Regions from separate parts of the Halobacillus seohaensis genome, predicted to be linked through region 2. Evidence: riboswitches for the same ligand, from Rfam matches in the RefSeq annotation. Region 2 holds a riboswitch; each other region holds the start of a gene.

Region 1 (3,160 bases), on a different contig from region 2:
AGTTCTTCTCGACTCTGAGCCTGCTCTTTTAATTTTGCTTCAACTGTATCTCTTCCATTATTTAAGCTATCGGTTAAAATCTTAATTTCATCAAGCTTTTGATCGGCAAAGGCCAAGGCATTCTTTAGATGAGGTTGTAATTCGGTTTCAGTAGTCACAGTGACAGGCACATGTAATAAGCTGCATGAAGGTTGAACGATCAGACGTTTTTTTTCAACTTTTGATATGATTGTTTCAAGCTGGGACAATTTAATATCTAAATTTTCTCTCCAAATGTTACGACCATTGATTACACCGGCAGCGAGGGTTTTATCCTCTGGAAAACCATATTTTTTTAGATTGTCCAGATTTGCTCCTTCATCATGAACAAAATCAAGGCCGATACCGTCGACTGGCAGGGAAACGATCTCCTCGTAATGATCGACTGCTTCAAAATAGGTTTGGAGAAGAGTTTTTATGCTGGATAACTCTTGTTGGATGGATTGATATACATCTTTGACTAATGTGATATCTTCTTCAGTCAGTGTAGTAGCTAGGATCGGTTCATCAATTTGCACCCACTCAGCACCAGCGTTCTCAAGTTCTTGAAGCACTTGTATGTAGAGGGGAACAAGTTTTTTAAGCAGTTTGTTAAAATCTTTTTTCTCAAAACCCTTAGACAATTTTAAAAATGTAACAGGGCCGAGGATCACGGGTTTACCGTTGATTGCTAGCTTTTCTTTTGCCTCTTGAAAGTAATGTAGCAATCGGTTTTCTACTAGTGTAGGTTCAGCATCAGCTTCAATTTCTGGAACAATGTAATGGTAATTGGTATTGAACCATTTCGTCATTTCTGAGGCCACTGCTTTATCATTACCACGAGCAATATCAAAATACGTCTGTAGTGCTTTCTCATCTTGGTGCTTAAATCGATCAGGGATTAAGCCAAACATCACAGCCGTATCGAGGACTTGATCATACATACTGAAATCGCCAACTGGAATCAGGTCGATACCGATGTCTTTTTGTTTTTTTAGATCATTGATCCTTAGACTTTTCATCTCTGTTAAAAGTTCTGTTTCAGTTATGTTCTCTTTCCAGAATTGCTCCAAGGCTTTCTTCCATTCTCGTTTTTCTCCGATTCTCGGATAACCGATCGTTGAGCTTTTTGTCATATCTATTCCTCCCATATCTTTTCTAGCCAAAACAATCTCTCTTTTGCAAGAAAGAGAGATTGTTATGACAGTATTATTAAATAAGCCTGTTAAGACAGACTGATTCTGTTAAAGTGCCTAACACCTCCCTAATCCTCGTAGGTTCTAGTGTGTAATCAACAGGTAGGTCTCCTGACTCAAGATCTTCACATACTTGCGTCTTCCCATTTTTAAAAATATAGTGACATGTTTGCAAGTTGCTCCCTATAACAGTGGCGGGACCGTGTCGGATTTTCACCGACTTCCCTTTTAAGTTGAAATAAGCTAGTTTAAGAACTTAGACAACACCTGAGTGATATACGATATTTAGTTGTGTATTGATGTTGTACGAAAAAAAACCTCTCGTTGAGAGAGGTTTTAGACGCACCTCTCTTATTTTTCAAAGCGATCGCTTTGCTGGAATTAGCACCACAATCAACGTTAGTACGCTGATAGGTTGCCGGGTTTCAACGGGCCAGTCCCTCCACCTCTCTGAATAAGAGATTCTATTTAATTGATTAAAAACATAGTAGCACGATAGGAATTTACTGTCAACGTTCGGTTCACAAGCAAAAAGTGTTTGGTACTAATAAAAAGGGGGGGACATCAAAAAGACGTTTTCCTTCGAGAACATCGTGCTTAAATCTATTTACTTGCACTTGATTTTGGTTCAAAAGATATTTGGTCTTTAAGTTCCTCTATTTTAATTTCTACGCCTGCATTTTTCATGATTTCTGTTATATTATCAGGATTAGCTTGTCGATTTAGCAATTCTTGACGTAATTGGTCTTTCATATCTTTGAACTTACCAATAGAAGATGTATCCTCTTTATCACGTTTATCGGTGACTTTGATGACATGATAACCATGTTTGGTTTTTACAGGGTCACTTACTTCGCCCACTTTCAAATTATAAGCAGCTTTTTCAAATGGTAGAACCATTTTTCCAGTAGATGTGTATCCTCCAAGTTTCCCACCATTATTAGCGGATTTCTTATCTGTGGAATACTCTTTGGCTAGTTTAGCAAATTCTTCACCATTTTCTAGTTTTTTCAATACTTCATCTGCTGTTTTTTTATCTTTTACTAAAATATGACTAGCCTTGAATTCTTTTTTCATGTTTTCATAGTACTGTTTTATTTCTTCATCTTTTACGCTAACTCCTTGGGTGGCGGCTTTCTGTTTCAACATTGATGAGCGAATTACCTCTTTAAATTGAGCTTCATCAGCAAAACCATTTTGTTTTAATACAGATTGGAATTTATCCCCATATTGCTCTTTCATTTTATCTAGTTTTGTTTGGACTTTTTTATCCGAAACAGAAAATTTTTCTGATAACACTTCTTCATAAACCATATCCTTTAGCACTTTATCTCCGTGCTCACTTACCAATTTATTATAAAATTCTTCTTTATTTACCTCTCCATTTTTCGTAGAAGCTACCACTTTGGAATTTGATGATGCACTGCTATTATTACAAGCAGCTAATGTTAACATAGCGATAATAGAAACTAACACTGGTATTACTTTTCTCATAATATATCCTCCTTGCTTTTTTAAAAAGGGAAATTTTGTTTTATATTGAATAAGTTAAAGAACATAAATTTATGTCTTATTTACTGGTCAATTTTTTATAGTTATTTGCCCAATGTTAACGGCGTTGTTTGTTTTTCTCCTTCACGATAATACGTTAACTTCATTTTTTCTCCAACTTCTTTTTTCTCATAAATGTATTTTCTCAGATCTACAAGAGAAGAAATTTTATTACCATCAGCCTGAACGAGAACATCATATTTTTGTAAACCTGCTTGATCTGCAGGAGAATCTCCTTGCGTTTTTGCTATAACGACACCAGATTCCACATCTTCAGGGAGGTTTAACTGTTCTTGTTGAAGACGTGTTGAAATGGAAGATAAATCTCTAGTTTGAATTCCCATGAATGGACGTGTAACTTCTCCATTTTCTTCTAGGTCCTTAATTATAGGCTT
Region 2 (3,160 bases):
ATCTCGTAAATCCCCATCCAATCAGAGCCATAAGATAGGGGTATTTTAGGCTGATGAAACCATGGTGGGAGATTCTATACTCTTCACTACCTGGATGAGGTTTTCTCACTAGTTTCCTCGCTAGAAAGTAAGCGATTGTGGCTTTTAGAAAATGGTCTTCATGACTTCTTCCAGGCTAGGAAGCCCATCAAATGGCAGGAAAATACAAAGACCAAACCGCTATGCGATTTGGTCTGCTAACTCATATACTATTTCATATGTTTCTCAACCGAAACAGAACTACTTACGATTTCGACCGAATCTTTTCTTACTTGCATTCCAAAAACCGAAACAAATTACTATACAGAACCCGTTACTAATAAGATAGCTTTTAAGTCATGATATGGGACTTATGATATTTATTAAACAACCTACCTAAAATTGGTGATAATACCAAAATAAATACAGTGTTAGATATTGCATGGTTGACGTCCATAGGGATACCCGCTAGATAATAAGCCCAAAAAGATTGTCCAACGGTATACATAGTCACTGAGATCATTAACCCAAAGAACATCCCACTTAAAAAACCATATACCGATAAGCCCCAAACAGGAATAGATGACCAGTATTTACCTATAACTCCAGCAATCATTCCGATCACCGACCAGGAGACTACCTGCCAGATCGACCAAATTCCCATCCCTAGAATCACGTTTGAGAGAAAGGTTGTTAAGATAGCCATGGTTACAGCAGCTAAAGGACCTAACCAAAAGCCTGTGATGATGATAATGGCTGTCACGGGCTGGATATTTGGCAAATGAGCCATTGCAATCCTTCCGGCAACGGCCAATGCCGCTAGCATTGCAATCAGCGTAATTTTATACGTTTTCATTTATACCATCATTCCCAAGATTGAAAATCGAAATTGATTTCGTCTCCTTCTTCTACTTCATATTCCGTGGCTCCGACTGTTGCATCCTCTCCATTTATCGTATAAAGCCAAGCCTTTTGTTCACCATCTTCAGGAGAAATACCTTCTATACTATTAATAAATCCTTCTTCTTGTTCAACCTCGTAATTATCTTCCATAACTTCCATAAGCATGGTTCCTTCTTCTACGGAATGCTCTTCTGTCGAAATAACTTCTTCTCCTTTATTTTGAGAAATTTCAACCTCGATAGATACTTCCTCTACTTTTTCTTGTTCAGTTTCAGATACACCTTCATTAGCTTCCTCTTGACAGCCTGATAACAGGACAACCGCCAATAAAGTCATTAAAAATCCTTGATAAAGCTTGCTCATATAAAACTTCCTCCCTACTATTTGATTGTTTCAAAGCTTCTAGAAACGTTTTATGTATAAACAATAAAAAGCCTGCTCTTCATAGTGAAGAACAGGCTTAAGACATACCAAATGGAGTTAATCATAATCATTCATAAACCAAACGGATATCTCAAACGCTCAACCCTCGAAGCTTTGAAACGAGTGATGTTTGGCAGGTCTACTGACTTGTGTCTCATCCTACTAAGGAACCTTCCCATAAAGATTATAGTGGTTTCTCCTTTTCGTCTACACTTACAGTTGCGAGGACAGTTCTGGATTAATACCAGATTCCCTATTCAGCCCTATTTGGGCACCAACATCAACATATTAAGTTCAAATTACAGGTTACACGATTCTCAACGATTTAGCAATCTAATTTTCATCTTCTTCCTCTTTGATAGGAATAACCACAGTGAACGTAGTACCTTCATCAACCTTGCTATGAACTCCGATACTTCCGCTATGGGCTTCAACAATGTGCTTAGCAATAGCAAGCCCTAGCCCTGTTCCTTTTTGAGAAGATTCTCTTTTCCTAGATTTATCAGCTTTATAAAAGCGTTCAAAGACGAAAGGTAAATCATCTTCAGGAATACCCTGACCGGAATCCGATACTTGAATAAGCCATTCAGACTGACTACGTTCTATAATCACATCAACTGTTCCATTCTCATCAGTATGACGAATTGCATTATCAATTAAGTTCGTTAACACTTGTTCCATGCGATCAATATCTATGGAAATCATGGGATGTTCATCCTGTAGATCAAGATTCAATTGAACTTGTTTTTCCTCTGCGAGTCCTTTAAATTTCCTAACTATTTTCTTAGCAAACGGACCGACTTGAATTTGTTCTAGATATAAGGAGATATGCCCTGCTTCCATGCGTGCAATATCTAAGAGTTCGTTCACTAATCGTCCAATTCTTAATGACTCATCATGAATAATTTTCGCAAGTTCATTTTTGTCTTCTCTTGACTCGGCTATATCATCTACGATGGCTTCACTATAGCCTTGCAACATTGATATAGGGGTTCTTAGTTCGTGGGAAACATTTGCTATAAAGTCTTTTCGCAATTTATCTAATCGCCGTTCATCAGTCATGTCACGTAAAACTGCGACTGCACCTCTTACATGATCCTGGTCGTATAAAGGAGTCATAATTATAACCCAAGTTCGACCTTGAACAGTGACTTCAGTCATCAGCTCTTGTTCGTTGTCAATCACTTTATTAAAAAGTTCTCTCATAGGAACTGGCAGATTCCTTTGTTGTTCGCTATAGTGTTTTTCTATCCCACTAACTTCGAAAGCCCATGCTTGCAAATATTGATCTGCTGGAGGATTCGAAACTAATACATCCCCTTGACGATTCATAGTTAACACACCGTCAGCCATTGAACGCAATATCCCTGATAATTGTTCTTTCTCATGATTGAGAGCATCTATATGAAACTTTAATTGTCTACCCATCCGATTGAATGCCATGGCCAATTCACCAATTTCATCATGAGTGAGTATAGGAATTTTTGTATTAAATTCTCCCTTTGCTAATTCAAGTGCCCCTTCCCTCATTTTGATCAAAGGGGAAGTTATACGAGTGGATAGAAAGAAAGCAAATATAGTGGTTAATATTATGGCGATGCCTGCTCCTAAGAAAATAATCTTGGTCGTTTGATCTGAAGTTTCCTCTATTGTGTCTAGTGATTGATAGACAAACACAGCACCTTGTTGATCATTAAGGGGTGTACCAACAACCATATAGCCTAATTCTGAATCTTCAATATTAGATACTTTCATTACATCTTTCCGTTCCTCAACAACAGCAGCGAACTCCGAATCATTCATAAACCAGTTATAA
Region 3 (3,160 bases), on a different contig from region 2:
TAGAACAATCATTAGAGCAACTATCGGCCGAACAACCGATAGATATAGTTTATAAAAGCTTTGAATTAGACCCACAAGCTATCAAAAATACGGGTCAAACCATTCACGAAAAACTTGCTGCGAAATATGGAAAGAGCTTGGATGAAGCTAAAGAAATGACTGCAAATATGACTCAGCAAGCGGAGGAAGTTGGACTTGATTTTCAATTCGATCAAATGATTTCTACGAATACATTTGACGCCCATCGCCTAGCTAAATTCGCTGAAACTAAAGGGTTCGGAAAAGAAGTAGCCGAGCGTTTCTTCCATGCTGTTTTTACAGAGGCTAAAGATGTAGGTGATCATACAACACTAGTAGAGTTAGCAAGTGAGATTGGTTTAGATAAAGAAGAAATTCGTAAAGTACTTGCGAGCGAGGAATATTCAAAGGAAGTTCGCACCGAGGAAGCAGAAGCTCAAGAGATTGGTGTGCAGGGCGTTCCATTCTTTGTCGTTAATCGCAAATATGCCATTTCCGGGGCTCAACCGACAGAAGTTTTTGTGCAAAGTTTACAAAAGGTTTTGGATGAGGAAAAATCTACTCCAGCTTTTGAATCGTTGTCTCCTGAAGATAACGGAGCTTCTTGTACAGATGATAACTGTGACGTGCCTGAGAAATAATCTTAGACAAGGTAAAGCTGTCTCACAAAATGAGACAGCTTTTTTTTCATCTCAAACTTGCCCGACTCCTTCTATGCTCTTTGCGTGCTGGAGCCGTCTCAAATAATCTTTGTTCCTCTTCAGTTTCAGGCAAAATCCCTGGAACAACTTTCGGCTTACCATTCTCATCCACAGCTACCATCGTTAAAAAGGATTCTGTCGTCATTACTTTTTTTGCTTGCAACATATCGTCAGCAAATACTTTCACATAGACTTCCATTGAACTTCGACCAGTGGCAGTGACGTTTGCCTCTAACTGCAAGGCATCTCCTACCTTGGCAGAAGCTAAAAAATCAACTGAATCAATAGAAGCTGTCACAACAACGCTATTACTGTGTTTCATAGCGCATAATGCTGCAATTTCATCAATATAAGCTAACACTTTCCCACCAAATATTGTATCTAAATGATTGGTGTCTGGGGGTAATACTAGACGCGTCTGTACCATTTTTGAATGACTTACGGGCAGGATTTGATCCATCATCATTTCTCCTTTTTCATAAAAAATACACCTTCTGGAGGTGCGTATTATGCATGAGATTCGAAAAATAGATCCTTCTGCTAGCCATAGCGATTTCTCATCATGTAACACACTCCTATCTCCCGTAGGATGATCATGTTCTTCCTTATGGCAGGTCTCCTGGCTTGGAGTCAACGACTTCTTTTTCCTTCCCGCTTTTTGATAAAGCAGTGGTTAATTAAAAGATGTCTACTCCTTACAGTGGCGGGACCGCGTGGATTTACACCAACTTCCCTTTTCAGCTTCTTTATATTGAAGCAACCATAAAGCTCATTTAGTTTGGAGGGATGTTTCCCTTCTACTTAATATCTATTAATCTGGTGTGGATGTCAATCTTTGACGTTCTCTTTCTAGGGGGAATCGTTCTTCATCACAATATCGCTTTACAAAAGTTTTAAATCATAGATAATGATAGTATCTATATTGATTATTTTTTTTATTAAGAAAGTTGCTCATCTCATTCCGTTAAAGCTCCCGATTGTGGAAGAACGATTCCCTTACTTTAATTTAGTTTAAAAAACACTCGTTTTCTGTTGGCATATACGAAAACTCCTAGGTTGTTTATCTCATAGGATCCAACCACGAAAAAGCGAGCCGTTTCCCCCTCGCCCCCATTCCTCTGGCTTTTATAACTCTTTATTACTCAACTCGGGCAACTATCTACCATAACATTGAACACACTCAATTTATAAAGGAGATTGTTATGACAAATCGTAACGGATCATTGCCTGTCACTTATCCTTTTCAAGCCGATAAATATAGAAAAAATTCAACTTCTGGCACCCCAGGTCAATGGTATAAAGGAACAGTTCCACCATATGTAGCCCCTTCTAAACGACCGATCGTGTTTATCCATGGAATAAATAGTTCCTCCCACACATGGTGGAATGGAAATGACATGTATGAAATAGCCTATTTTAATGGATTTAAAACAGCATTTATTGATTTGCACTCAACTCTCGATATGTGGGATAACGGCAGACTCCTAGCTAGTAAACTAGAGGAAATCTATCAACATTTTAATGAAAAGTTAATTGTAGTCGCCCATAGTAAGGGTGGAATTGATACTCAATCTGCTATGATTCACTATGAGGCAATTCCTTACGTTGCAAAAGTCATAAACCTCTCTGTTCCCCATCAAGGTTCAGAATTGGCAGATTTAGCTTTCAGTACTTGGGCTGGGTGGCTTGCTGACATCATTGGTAATAAAAATGAAGCAATAAAATCCCTTCAAACAGGTTATATGGATTATTTTCGCAGTAAGACAGATAGCTGTTCGATGGTCGATCATATTCCATTTTATACGTTAAGTGGGACCGGCTGGGGCTCCTTTGGCTCTTCCCTTTACTGGGGTGGCCTCTATTTAAGCAGCTATGGTGAAAATGACGGAGCTATCACAGTTGAAAGATCCCGATTGCCCTACACTACAGAGTTACGTGTTAGTGATTGGAATCATTCAGAAATTATTAAAGGTCATTCTACGTTCCACTTGTTCGCTGATCACCTATACGAATCTAGTACTTTTAAAAGTGACAGCCATAATAATAGATCCTTGGAAAAACAAAAACCCTCAGCACATGCCTATTTTCACGGAGGAAGTTACCGAGGTGAAACTACTGAAACCTTTTTTGTAGAAAATGACGTGAACACTATTACGGTAAATTGGATGAGTGAACACGAAAAGCCGAACATATCTCTCATTAGCCCAGGTGGATCCGTGAACAAATCCTTTATTCCAATTGCAGACTCTGAGACTATCTTTAAAGGAACGTATCACCATATGCTAACCATTCATAATCCTACTGAAGGCGTTTGGAAAATTAAAGCACTGTCTAATCAGGAGCATTATTTACTGGGCGTCCATTTTGATAGTGCTATAAATAGGTACATTAACTTAGAAGTACGTGATCCTTTACAAGTTGGGATTGCTTCTTTTAATACG
Region 4 (3,160 bases), on a different contig from region 2:
ACTTTTCCATTTTTTCTCGTGGAATTTGAAGGTTTTCCAGGACAAATGCGATTTCTTCGTCTACATAGGGCATGCAAAATTGGGAGTCTGGATCCTGAAATAAAAACCCCCAGGAATCTGGGATGACCAATTCTTCCGCCTTCATGGGTACATCTACAGTATTAGGAATTAATCCCGTCAAGACTTGTAAAAGAGTAGACTTTCCTGAACCTGACGGGCCCAGTATTAATACCTTTTCTCCCTTATTCAGAGAAATGGAGAAATCCTTGAATAACAAGGATTCAACTCCCGGAAACTTCAACCGCATGTTTGTCATACTAGCGATACTTGTCATGATTCTCCACTCCTATACTAGCCTAAAGCCTTGTAATCTTCCTTAGAAGCAGGGCGCACAAGATTCGTTACTCCTGTTTTTTCTAAAGCCTGAACGATGAGATAAGCGAAGATACCTGAAATAAGAATAGCTCCAATCATTCTGGCTCCAAACATGATAAGCAAGTTCCAAAGTGCCAAGTCTCCGATGTACCCGTAATAGTAGTCAATGCCAATTGAAGCAAATGCAGAAGCAACACCTGCTAAAGATGCAACGAACATATCAAATCTCTTATATCGGAAAGCTGCGAAGATTAGTTCAGCCGCAAGACCTTGTCCTATTCCAAATATCAGTGTAGCTACGCCCCATTCACCACCAAAAATAAATTCACCTTGTGCAGCAGCAACTTCTGCCAATAAAGCAACACCAGGTTTTCGTATAATTAAATAAGCAACGATTGCAGCAATAAACCACATTCCATAAATTAATTGCTCTAATTGAAGTCCGAATGTTGAAACCACACCATACAACGGTCCCCACAGTTTATAGATCATACCAAATATTAACGCAATGATGATTGTTACTAAAATATCCGTTAGTTTTAAGCCTTTTCCCATTCTTCTTCATCTCCCATTCTATGTTTTTTATTAATTAGTAGAGCCATCGATTTTGCAACAATTCCTAAAGGAAATCATACAAAAAACCACTTCCCTTACCATAGTAAGAAAAGTGGTTGCATTGGAAATTTAAATATTAATCCTATTTATTTCGCAACTCCACTTCCCTACGCTGGTATGATCCAGATCAGGTTCTAAGGGTCTTAAAGTCTTACTTTAATCTCAACCTTTTGTCAGTAGTTGAATAGCATAGAATTCTAACTTTCTAGTGCTAATCCAACTAAAGAAGGTACCCCTAGTGGAAGAACTTCACTATTTAATTTTTTCAATATTCATACTATCATCATAATCAAGATTGTCAATTACCCAATTAAAATTAACTGAATGGTTATGCTAACAACTATAGCATTTTATGTGCAACCCTCACACTCATAATAATTATCTTCTATATTCAAAATTTTTATCATTTCACCAATTTTAATATCATCTTCTTCGGTGAATTCCATATCAGCCACTCGCTCCACAATTTTATCTTTTGCTTGTTCTTCATTCAATTCGGTTATACTAAATTCACTCTTAGTTCCTGTAGAGATTACTTCATATTCAAATAAAAAACGCTTCATTTTACTATCCTACTTTCAATAATTTGAGTATCATTCGATCATGCTATTTTCCGATATAGACTTGTCACTTATCAAGGTGATCTAGACAATAAAAAAAATCTCTCTTTCTAAAGAGAGATCGTCATGACAGCATGTAAATTCAGACTGATATCACAGTCTTAACTATTACAATCATAACACCTCCCTATTCCTCGTAGGTTTAGTGTATTACCAACAGGCAGGTCTCCTGACTCATGATCTTCACGTACCCACGCCTTCCCATAACCTTTCTTTTAAAAAGAAATAGTGACATTCTTGTGGGTAGTTCACATTTACAGTGGCGGGACCGTGTCGGATTTTAACCGAACTTCCCTTTTAAGTTGAATAAGCCTTTTCGCCTAGACAACACCTTTAATAATAAATGTATTAAATTTTCCATCATGGAGAATAACCAGATTGTCAGGTATGATAGCACCAGTTTCTCTGTTTCTCCGATAGTTTGGTGTTTTTTATAAAATTCTTTTTTCTATGAGAAAGACTCTAGCAATTTAACTATTTATTGTCAACCTTCCAAACATTCAGCAGAAGGGTAAAATGAACTTTTATATGGAATTAGGCCTTTCTTTCAGAATAATTAACGCTTTACCCAGTTGCACCATTAAAGCTACGTATCTATAATAAATATAGTACCTTAGTAAAGGAGGAACTTGATTGCCTATAAACATTCCGAAGAACTTACCTGCAGGTGAGATTCTAGCCAACGAAAATATTTTCATTATGGACGAGCAACGAGCGAGTACCCAGGATATCCGTCCTTTAAATATATTGGTTTTGAATTTAATGCCCGAAAAAGAACGGACAGAAACCCAGCTGCTACGACTGCTCAGTAACTCTCCCTTACAAGTAAATGTAGAATTACTACATACAGCCAGCTATGCGTCCAAAAATGTGAGTCAATCACACTTACAACAGTTTTATAAAAGCTTCAATCAAATCAAAAACAACCGCTACGATGGAATGATCATTACGGGAGCACCTGTAGAACAGTTAAAATTTGAAGAAGTCTATTATTGGAAAGAACTCACGGAAATCATGGAATGGACGAAAACTCATGTGACCTCTGTGATGCATATTTGTTGGGGAGCCCAAGCAGCCCTCTACTACCATTATGGCATCGATAAATTTAAGTTATCTGAAAAACGGACAGGCGTTTTCCAGCATCAGTTAGTCAATTCAGATGTGCAGCTTGTCAGAGGATGTGATGATGAATTCTTAGCACCCCATTCCCGTTTCACGGATGTCTCAGAGGAAGAAATTCTCGCACATGATGACTTGATACTTGTGTCTACCTCCAAGGATTCTGGACCGTTCACCATTTTATCCAAAGACAAGAAACATGTGATGGTGACCGGCCACTTGGAATATGATGCAACGACGCTAGGCATTGAATACCACAGAGACATGGACAACGGCCTACAACCAGAGATGCCGATCGACTATTTCCCAGACAATGATCCTAACGAAAAACCTTTGAACCGTTGGCGCTCACACGCTTATCTGGTATTCTCTAATTGGCTCAATTACTATGTATACCAGGAAACACCTTTTTCATGGAAGTAAAAGACAGA

Evidence for each region. A riboswitch is a leader RNA that binds a small molecule or an ion and turns the genes downstream of it on or off. The one in region 2 is predicted to bind cobalamin.
Region 1: another riboswitch for cobalamin. It lies ahead of metE (5-methyltetrahydropteroyltriglutamate--homocysteine S-methyltransferase); the one in region 2 lies ahead of ACFQIC_RS01225 (DUF4430 domain-containing protein).
Region 3: another riboswitch for cobalamin. It lies ahead of ACFQIC_RS09300 (acyl-CoA thioesterase); the one in region 2 lies ahead of ACFQIC_RS01225 (DUF4430 domain-containing protein).
Region 4: another riboswitch for cobalamin. It lies ahead of ACFQIC_RS16970 (hypothetical protein); the one in region 2 lies ahead of ACFQIC_RS01225 (DUF4430 domain-containing protein).

Annotation. Positions count from the first base shown of each region.
Region 1 is NZ_JBHSZV010000047.1:122,782-125,941, reverse strand. Features, by position in the region: gene metE (5-methyltetrahydropteroyltriglutamate--homocysteine S-methyltransferase) at 1-1,154, opposite strand, end outside; cobalamin riboswitch at 1,299-1,500, opposite strand; SAM riboswitch class I at 1,563-1,675, opposite strand; gene ACFQIC_RS16865 (peptidylprolyl isomerase) at 1,818-2,708, opposite strand; gene ACFQIC_RS16860 (S1C family serine protease) at 2,810-3,160, opposite strand, start outside.
Region 2 is NZ_JBHSZV010000004.1:186,722-189,881, forward strand. Features, by position in the region: gene ACFQIC_RS01220 (ECF transporter S component) at 371-874, opposite strand; gene ACFQIC_RS01225 (DUF4430 domain-containing protein) at 883-1,284, opposite strand; cobalamin riboswitch at 1,459-1,638, opposite strand; gene ACFQIC_RS01230 (ATP-binding protein) at 1,678-3,160, opposite strand, start outside.
Region 3 is NZ_JBHSZV010000022.1:28,165-31,324, reverse strand. Features, by position in the region: gene ACFQIC_RS09305 (DsbA family oxidoreductase) at 1-659, shown strand, start outside; gene ACFQIC_RS09300 (acyl-CoA thioesterase) at 706-1,179, opposite strand; cobalamin riboswitch at 1,312-1,499, opposite strand; gene ACFQIC_RS09295 (esterase/lipase family protein) at 1,922-3,160, shown strand, end outside.
Region 4 is NZ_JBHSZV010000047.1:149,183-152,342, forward strand. Features, by position in the region: gene ACFQIC_RS16960 (ABC transporter ATP-binding protein) at 1-334, opposite strand, end outside; gene ACFQIC_RS16965 (ECF transporter S component) at 352-930, opposite strand; TPP riboswitch at 1,078-1,237, opposite strand; gene ACFQIC_RS16970 (hypothetical protein) at 1,341-1,553, opposite strand; cobalamin riboswitch at 1,752-1,960, opposite strand; gene metA (homoserine O-acetyltransferase MetA) at 2,244-3,152, shown strand.